Fulvivirga ulvae: one gene and its partner. The protein of the gene in region 2 interacts with the protein of the main gene of each other region in a pairwise test. Links are inferred from orthologs where the notes say so. Each region holds a gene or a part of one and is shown on either strand. Other genes may lie near its edges.

Region 1 (4,076 bases), 380 kb from region 2 along the record:
GGAAGGTATAATATAAATTGTCACTTAAGCTTTAATAATGAAAAACAACTATGTAGTGATCATGGCTGGAGGCATAGGGAGTAGATTCTGGCCCTATAGCAGAAACAACCAGCCAAAGCAGTTTCTGGATATACTTGGAACAGGACGCTCACTATTACAGATGACTTACGACAGGTTTTTACCTATTGTTGATAAAGAAAATATTTATGTAGTAACCAATAATGATTACGCTGCTCTGGTTAAAGAGCAGCTGCCGGAGTTGACAGAGCATCAGATACTTAAAGAGCCTCTGAGGAGAAATACAGCGCCTTGTATTGCTTATGCCTCATATAAAATAGCGAAAAAGAACCCTGAGGCAATTATAACTGTAGCGCCATCTGACCATATTATTTTTCATGAGGATAAATTTTATAACGTCTTAAAGACAGCCATAGCGGCTGCCAGCGGACAAAATAAGTTGCTGACTATAGGATTAAAGCCCAACAGACCTGAGACTGGCTATGGCTACATTCAGTTTTTGGAGTCTAAAGAAAAAGTTAACCGGGTCAAGACTTTCACAGAGAAACCGGAGAGAGATCTTGCTCAGAAATTCTTGGAGAGTGGTGATTTTGTATGGAATTCCGGCATTTTTGTGTGGGGAGTCCAGGCAATCATCCGTGCTTTTGAAGAGTGCCTGCCTGAGATAGCTGAGACCTTTGCTGATATTCAGAAAGCGCTGTATAGTGAGAGGGAGCCGCGTGCCGTGGATGATGCGTACTCTCAGTGTGGGAATATCTCAATTGACTATGGAGTAATGGAGAAGGCAGATAATGTATATGTCGTGCTTGGCGATTTTGGCTGGTCAGACCTTGGCTCATGGAACTCACTTCATGAACTCTCGGAGAAAAATGGAGATTGTAATGTGATCCAGGGGAATGCCATAACTTACGATACCAAAAACAGTATGATCCATGGGCCAAAAGATAAACTCATCATTGTTCAGGGACTGGAGGGTTACCTGGTTGCTGAGTGCGGAAATGTTACCCTGATCTGCAAAAAAGATGAAGAAGCAAAGTTCAGAGACTTTGTAGCTGATGTGAGAGATAAAAAGGGCAAAGAATTTTTGTAAGCGGAGAAGTAGCAGAGGGCTTTAAAACCTCTGCCTTATGGCTTCATAAATGGTTATGGCAGCAGATACCGAAACATTAAGGCTGTCAATTTTACCTTTCATAGGGATACGTCCGCGCAAGTCGGTCAGTTTGAGATACTCCGGAGAGATACCATCTTCTTCGGAGCCAAGTAGTATGGCCACCGGCTGTTTAAAGTTGATGTCATAGACTGATGTATCTGTTTTCTCAGTACAGGCTATGATCTGAATTCCACTTTCTTTGAGAAAGGTTATGGTGTTTTTGAGGTTGTCTACCCGGCATACCGGAATATAATTTAGAGCTCCTGCAGAAGTTTTCATCGCATCACTGTTAATGGCCGCACTGCCCCTGCTGGGAATAATAATGCCGTCCAGTCCTGCACACTCTGCCGTACGGGCTATGGCTCCAAAGTTCCGGACATCGGTTACCCTGTCCAATATGATAAAGAAAGGCTCACGGCCCTCCTGATAAGCCTGATCAATGATATTGTCCAGGGATGCATACCTAACAGCAGAAATGAATGCGATTGCACCCTGGTGGTTTTTTCTGGTCAGGCGATTGAGCTTTTCAATAGGCACCTGCGAAATGGGTACATTATGATCCCTGGCTACTTTAAGCAACTCCTTTATGAGGTCATTGTTTAACTCTTTTTGAATGAGTAGCTTATCGATTTCTTTGCCTGAATTGATGCTTTCAATGATGGCCCTTATTCCAAATATTAAATCCTTCTGATTCTCTTTCAATGTAATTTTTTTAGACTTAAAACCTCCCTTTTCTCCACAAGTCTATCGCCCTGTACCATGAACTCGTATAGCTCTTATCTCTTACCAATACAAAGTGCGATGAAGAAAAAACACTTGCTGTCCTGATGAAGTTGAATTTTAATTTGGGTAAATCCGGAGAAGCCAGATAGAGCCAGGTTTCCTCGCCATTACTTTTTGTAACTTCGTCAGGCGGCCCAAAGATAATATAAATCAAGCCCATATCTGTTTTCCAACCTTCTTTATATGAGGTGAACAGGCGATTTGCGCTTTCAACCCTGTCAAAATAGTTCTTTATTATTGACTTTGCTCTGTCTGGTGATTTGGTTAGGTCCAGCCAAAACTTATCAAAGGCTTTTTTGTCACCATTGATATTTTGCAGTTGCATATTTTCCTCTTTGGTAGTAATGTAGATTAATGGTTCGACCAGATCCTCAAGCTTCGCCAGCTTGGGGTAATACTTGTTTTCGACCCTTATACCTTTACCCTGCTGACTAGACGAGTCTTTTTGAAACAGGAAAAGCCCATGTTTAATAAACGTTAACTTTTGACCACTGGCTACCACAAAGGAGGAATCAATAGGCATGGCTTTGGCAGGAGTTTCTTCTCTGATCGGCATAGGAGGGAGTGCGGGAGGGAAGATATGGTTATAGTAGTAACCATATACCTGGGTACTGTTGTTGAAATGATAAGTACCGGGTGCAACCCATGAAGTAAACTGGATTCTGTCATTACTGTTCCATATAGCTAGTGTGTGGTCAGTGACAGTAAAATCATAGAAATAAGTAAAGCCACTGAATTTACTTTGTACCCTGATAGCACCCAAATTAAGCAGTGCTGAATTAGATATGGAAAACCTGATAGTATGTTGATTTTTTATCTGACCTATATAAGTGCTGTCTATTTTGTCTGTGGCTATTTGCTGTAAATCTGCGGTATAGGCAGTGGTGGTGAAGAAATCAAAGGTATAATCTTTTAACAAGGGCTTACTCTGATTAATTATAAGTCCTATGAAGATGAAAGTAGAGTCACTGTCGGTTATAACTTCGTGCTTTAAATCTATTTCAGAATCAGGATTATATTGGTGGGCGAGGTTGCTGCTGTTTAAGGTAGTTTGTGCGTTTATAAAGGTCCCGTAAGGAGTGAAAGCCAAAATAAAGAAATATCGTAAGAGCTTCATGATTTGTTGGTTTTATTGGAGGAAGTTACTGGATTTGTGTCATAAAATAAAAAACGAATAACAGGTAATTTCTTTATATTTCAAGTAATTTTGCTCAAAAAACTGCGAAATGAGTGTTTATACTACTGAAATTGCTTCTGACAAAATTGCTTCTGACAACCCGATCCATCAGCGACTGCTCAAGGCTTATTACCTGGCTGAAGACTTCGTAAAAGGTGATCTGTTGGAGATCGGTTGTGGTGAAGGCCGTGGTATATCACTTTTAAAAGACAAGAGTACGTCTTATACAGCTATCGACAAGATTGCGAGTGTGCTGGAGGCCTTGAAGGAAAAGTATAATGATGTTACTTTCATTCAGGACAATATACCTCCGTTCGGCAAAGTGGAAAGCAATAGCTATGATGTTATCATCAGCTTTCAGGTAATTGAGCATATCAAAAAAGACAGGCAGTTTTTAGAAGAGATTTATCGTGTGCTTAAGCCGGGTGGTAAGGCTCTCCTCACTACACCCAATATTAAAATGACACTCACCCGAAACCCCTGGCATATCAGGGAATATACAGCTGATCAACTAGAGAGTCTTGCCAAAGAAATATTCCCTAAAGTAGAGATGAAGGGAGTGAGTGGTAATGAAAAGGTGATGGAGTACTATGAAATGAACAAAAAGAGTGTCCGGAAAATAACGCGTTTTGACATTTTTAACTTGCAGTACAGGCTACCGGCTTCATTGCTAAGGATACCTTATGACCTGCTCAATCGCATGAATAGAAATAAACTGAAAGACAGTAACGATAGCCTCGTTAATGACATCCATCACTCTGACTACCTTCTGTCTGACGATGCCGATAAAGCTTTGGACTTGTTTCTTATCGTTGAAAAATAAGAGGGCAATAGAAAAGTTAGACCAATCACTCCCAGCTTATAGCATTCACCTCTCCTCCTGAGAGAATTTTCCGTGAGAGCTTGATGTAGCATGATATTCTTCGAGCAACCTTGCTATTCTTGTGG
Region 2 (5,330 bases):
GAGGCTTCTTGAAACTGCAGGAGAAAATAAGAAGTGAATCTTTAATGGCACCCAAGGCTCTTGAGAGATTGTTGAAAAAACAAGAAGCTTAAATTATGGAGATAGAAAAAATCATATCCATACTCAAAAATAAATTTGGAGAGGCAGTCATAAAGGAAGTTGATGAAGCCGCCTCACCCAAGGCTATTGAAATCGGGGTGGGTGACGTGCATCGCGTATGCCTTGAATTGCATACCAATGAGCTGACCTATTTTGATATGCTCTCCTGCCTGACAGGCCTGGACAACGGCCCGGAAATAGGTACCATGGAGGTTATTTATAACTTATATTCGGTTCCATTCGAAACAGGGCTGATGATTAAAGTGAAAGTTGACAGAAGTAAACCACAAATAAGTTCGGTAAGTGATATTTGGAAGACTGCTGACTGGCATGAAAGAGAGGCTTACGACATGTTCGGGATAAGCTTTGAAAATCATCCCGATCTCCGCAGGATCCTCATGCCGGCTGACTGGGAGGGATATCCGCTTCGAAAGGATTATCAGCATCAGGAGTATTACAGAGGTATAAAAGTAGAATATTAGGTGGCCAACGAAATACAATATCAATATCGGGAAGATAATCTGATTAAGTCAGAACCCAATAAATATAACGAGGAAGACCTGAAGTCAGAGGAAATGGTTATTAATCTCGGTCCTCAGCACCCCTCTACACATGGTGTATTGAGACTTGAGGTAGTTTCCGATGGAGAAGTGATAAAAGATGTAATACCACATTTAGGATATCTTCACAGGTGTTTTGAAAAGCATGCAGAATCACTTCCATACAATCAGGTGATACCTTTTGTGGATCGGATGGATTACCTGGCTGCTATGAATTCGGAGCATGTGTATGTTATGGGAGTCGAAAAAATGCTTGGTATAGCAGACAAGTTGCCTAAGAGAGTTGAATATATCCGTGTTTTAGTAACTGAACTTAACAGAATAGCATCTCATTTTGTAGCTGTTGGTACCTATGCCATGGATATTGGGGCTTTTACACCGTTCTTTTGGCTGATCAGGGACCGTGAACATATTCAACGTATGCTGGAATGGGCCAGCGGAGCCAGAATGCTGTATAATTATATTTGGGTAGGTGGATTGTTTTACGATCTTCCCGTTGGGTTTGAGGAGCGCTGTGCCGAATTTGTCAACTACTTAAAGCCAAAGCTGGCCGAGCTGGAAGGGCTTGTAATGGAAAATAAGATATTTATTGATCGCACGGCAAATATAGGAGTACTTCCTTTGGACCTGGCCCTTAACTATGGTGTGACAGGCCCTATGCTACGTGGTTCAGGCCTTCGATATGACCTGCGAAAGGTGGATGGCTATTCTGTCTATCCTGAAATCGATTTTGATATTCCAGTGGGTGAAGGGAAAGTTGGTACGGTAGGAGATTGCTGGGACAGAACGGATGTGCGTGTAAGGGAAATACATGAGTCTCTGAAAATTATTGAGCAGTGTCTGGAAAAACTTACTAAAGAGCATAAACGAACCCGAGAATTTGACCCTCAAGAACTTGTGCCCAAAAAAATAAGACCAAAGGCCCAGGATTTTTATATACGGGGTGAAACACCCAGGGGCGAGTTGGGTTTCTTTTTTAGGGCTGACGGGAAAAGTGATATTCCTTTCAGGTGCAAAGGTAGATCTTGTTGCTTTGTAAACCTTTCTATCATTTCAGAGTTATCAAAAGGGAGCCTTATTGCTGACCTGATAGCGGTATTAGGGTCTATCGATATAGTATTAGGAGAAGTAGACCGTTAATATGAAAGTTTTATCTGCCAACCAGATCCGTAATGTAGACGATTTTACAATAAAGCATGAACCCATTCGCTCTGTTGACCTGATGGAGCGAGCTGCTAAGGCATTTACACGTTGGTTTACCGCCCGTTTTAGTCCTAAGTATCAGGTGGCAATAGTGTGTGGTACCGGAAATAACGGAGGAGATGGTCTGGTGGTAGCTCGATTGCTAAATGAGAAAAATTATAAGGTAAAGGCTTATGTTATCAGAAAATCTGCCTCTGCCTCCGGTGATTTTAAAATAAATGAGAAGCGCCTGGAGGGGCTGATAGACGTGGTGCCAATCAGTAATACTGATGAGATACCGGACTTTAACCTATACCATATTGTTATAGACGGTATTTTTGGATCTGGCCTGAGCCGTGAAGTCGAGGGCCTGTATGCAGAAGTTATAGAGGTCATGAATAATTCTGACAATACAATAATTGCTATAGATATCGCGTCAGGATTATTTTCAGATCAGCATACAGCAGGAGGCACAATTGTAAAGCCAGAATATACCGTTTCGTTTCAAATACCAAAGCTGGCATTTTTTATGCCCGAAAATAGTGAATATGTTGGAGATTGGCATATTGTAGATATTGGTCTCATGCAGGAAGCTGTTGAAAGAGAAACCTCTCACTACTTTATGCTGACAAGTGAATCCATCAGAGGTGTACTTAAGAAAAGATCCAAATTTGCTCATAAGGGCACGCATGGGCGCGCGCTGATAATGGCTGGTAGCTATGGGAAAATGGGGGCGGCCGTACTATGTGCCAAAGCGGCCCTCCGTAGCGGGGTAGGTTTGCTTACAATGAATATTCCGCGATGTGGCTATAGTGTCATGCAGTCTACAGTTCCGGAGGCCATGGTATTACCAGACGAGGGCGATCATTTCCTCACCAGCTATGGCGATGTAGCCGGATATGACGCTTTAGGGATTGGTCCCGGACTTGGAAAGGAGCAGGAAACGGTTTATAGTTTAATGCAGGCTATCCAGGCATTTGGTAAACCCCTGGTTATCGATGCTGACGGACTTAATATAATTTCTGAACACCGTGAAATTCTGGAAGTTTTGCCTGCAGGTACTATTCTTACACCTCACCCTAAGGAATTTGAAAGACTGGCCGGAGACTGGTCGAATGATTTTGAACGCCTGGAAAAGCAAACCGCCTTTGCCAGGGAAAACAATGTTATCGTTGTGCTTAAAGGTGCCCACACATCTATTGCACTCCCTTCCGGAGAGGTTTATTTTAACAGTTCGGGCAACCCTGGCATGGCCAGTGGAGGCACTGGTGATGTGTTAACAGGAATGATAACCTCACTGCTTGCTCAGAAGTACCTGCCGGAAAATGCAGCAAAGGTGGGGGTATATCTACATGGTGTGGCTGGTGACCTTGCTGCCGAAGTGACAGGTCAAATAGGAATGATCGCTTCTGATCTGGTTGATTTTATTCCTAATGCTTATCAGAGTATAAGATAATTTTCTTTTTATTTGGTATATGTACAACATTATAAAAGTTTCTACGTATTTAAATGGAGGTCTGCAACGAGAGGAGCTCAAAAAAATTGTGAGGGAGAAAGAATTGTGGATCGGTTTTTGTTCGATGGTTGATAAAAATTGATACCCGATTGCGCATGAAAATATTTATACTTACCGTACTTTCAGCACTTATATTGACCTTTGGAGGAACCTCTCTCTTTGCGCAGAATGGAGAGATTGAGCGTTTCAAAGATTCTTCACTGGAAAAGAAATTAAACGAAGTCAGCATGTTTCCCAACCCAACAGCTGATTACCTAAGTGTTAAAATCAATAATTCAACACTTAATAAAACAAGTTTTACCGTACATAATATAATAGGAAATGTAATTGATGTTCCTGTTGAAAATGTAGGAGAAAATGAATTTAGACTAAAGGTTAAAGATCTTGCACCCGGATATTACCTCTTGGCTATACGGGATGATCAGGGATATTTTAAAGAAACATATAAGTTTCTAAAAAGATAAATATAATACAGGTTATTGAAATTGTGCCTCTCAAGAAATTGAGGGGCTTTTTTTTAATGGCTTCGCCTTGCCAGTTATATTATAAAACATTGCCAAACCGCTATAGCGAGTCAGGCCGAAGAACTGGAACTGTGGAGCAAAAGATCGGAAATTAAAACATGCGATGTGAAGCGTGCTGCTGAAAAGCAGTAACTGCGGCTATTGTTATTTGATGTTAGCTTGTCAACTGCTACAAACAGTTATCTGTCAAACACAAAGACGAAGATTCTATACAGGGATGCTGACTGTAAATTCTGTAAATTTATTTTCCTGGCTTTGTACACCAATGCTGGCTTTAAGCTTATCAACACACATTTTGACAAGGTACAGACCCAAACCACTGCCCTTTGACTTATCAGAGCCTCTAAAGAACATCTGGAAGATCATGTTTAAGTGTGGGGCATGAATTCCGATACCATTGTCTTTAATTCTTATTTCAAATACACCCTCATGGATACTGGTGGATATATGAATATGGTGAGGCTCGCTGTTGGATGTTTTGCGGAATATTAACGCGTTCTCAATAAGGTTTTTTATAATTATGCTGAGCAGATACCGGTCTGAAGTAATGTTAACCACACTGAGGTCAAAGGAATATTTGGTATTCAGGCTTTTATCATGAAATTTAATTACATCCCTGATTTCGCTCAATAAAGAAGGAATATCAATTTCATCCTTGTGAGGCTTGCTGTTGATAATCTCATGCACTTGTGCCAGCTTCGACAGTAATACTTCCATGTCCTTAGCTGTGTGTTCAATCATGTCAAAATACTTGAGATTGATATCATCCGGAGACTCCAGTTTAGCTAAAGAAGTGATGCCATTGATCCTGCTTATAGGCCCCTTCAGGTCGTGCGACGCCCGGTATACAAAAGTGTCTAGTTCACCGTTGATCTGCTGCAGCTTTTTAAGGGTCGCCTTGATTTTGGAAGTTCTTTTTTCAACCTTTTTTTCCAGGTACATGTTCAGCTCAGTCAGCTTTTGGTTCATACTCAGTATTTCTTCCTGCGATTCTTTTAACTGAATATTTTTCTTCTGAATGTCATCTTTCTGAAAGCTGATCTCTTCATTCTTGGTCTTCAGAAGGTGGTTCTGCTGTTCTATCTCCTTCTTTTGTGTCATTACCTCATAAGTGCGGTCAGCTACGATTAACTGTAACTTCTTTCTTTGGGTACGCACCCTCACAGAGTAGGCAATAGTAATAAACCAAACAACGAATCCTGCCAGTATAGACCATAGTACATAGGCCCATGCAGTTTGGTACCATGGAGCCAATACTTTGAATTTGTAAGTGGCCAGTCTTCCCTCAGTACCATATATATTTTTTGACTTAACAAAGAAGGTATACTCCCCGGGATCCAGGTTATTGTATTCTTTTTTAGTTTCTGTTGACCAGTTAGACCAACTACGATCATTGTTCTCTAAATAGTAGCTAAACTGGTTTTTCTCAGGAACCTCGTAGCTTGTGGC

The links. The genes of interacting proteins can lie anywhere in the genome.
Region 1: the proteins of LVD17_RS04515 (region 2) and rlmB interact in binary tests that used the Escherichia coli proteins (3 or more experiments, as listed by UniProt). The link is inferred for Fulvivirga ulvae from one-to-one orthologs.

What each region holds. Positions count from the first base shown.
Region 1 is NZ_CP089981.1:1,442,693-1,446,768, reverse strand. Bases 1-2,892 are described here. They hold rlmB (23S rRNA (guanosine(2251)-2'-O)-methyltransferase RlmB), read right to left. Parts: upstream 1,871-2,892; coding sequence 1,130-1,870; downstream 1-1,129. Other genes in these bases: LVD17_RS06070 (GWxTD domain-containing protein), read right to left, coding at 1,887-2,892; LVD17_RS06080 (mannose-1-phosphate guanylyltransferase), read left to right, coding at 38-1,108; LVD17_RS06085 (KpsF/GutQ family sugar-phosphate isomerase), read left to right, coding at 1-16. In the rest of the region: more of LVD17_RS06070, read right to left, coding at 2,893-3,068; LVD17_RS06065 (class I SAM-dependent methyltransferase), read left to right, coding at 3,178-3,951. UniProt on the Escherichia coli protein: Specifically methylates the ribose of guanosine 2251 in 23S rRNA.
Region 2 is NZ_CP089981.1:1,061,300-1,066,629, reverse strand. What follows is about bases 1,087-4,048. They hold LVD17_RS04515 (NAD(P)H-hydrate dehydratase), read left to right. Parts: upstream 1,087-1,800; coding sequence 1,801-3,297; downstream 3,298-4,048. Other genes in these bases: LVD17_RS04510 (T9SS type A sorting domain-containing protein), read left to right, coding at 3,453-3,821; LVD17_RS04520 (NADH-quinone oxidoreductase subunit D), read left to right, coding at 1,087-1,799. In the rest of the region: LVD17_RS04530 (NADH-quinone oxidoreductase subunit B), read left to right, coding at 1-92; LVD17_RS04525 (NADH-quinone oxidoreductase subunit C), read left to right, coding at 96-581; more of LVD17_RS04520, read left to right, coding at 582-1,086; LVD17_RS04505 (sensor histidine kinase), read right to left, coding at 4,089-5,330. UniProt on the Escherichia coli protein: Bifunctional enzyme that catalyzes the epimerization of the S- and R-forms of NAD(P)HX and the dehydration of the S-form of NAD(P)HX at the expense of ADP, which is converted to AMP.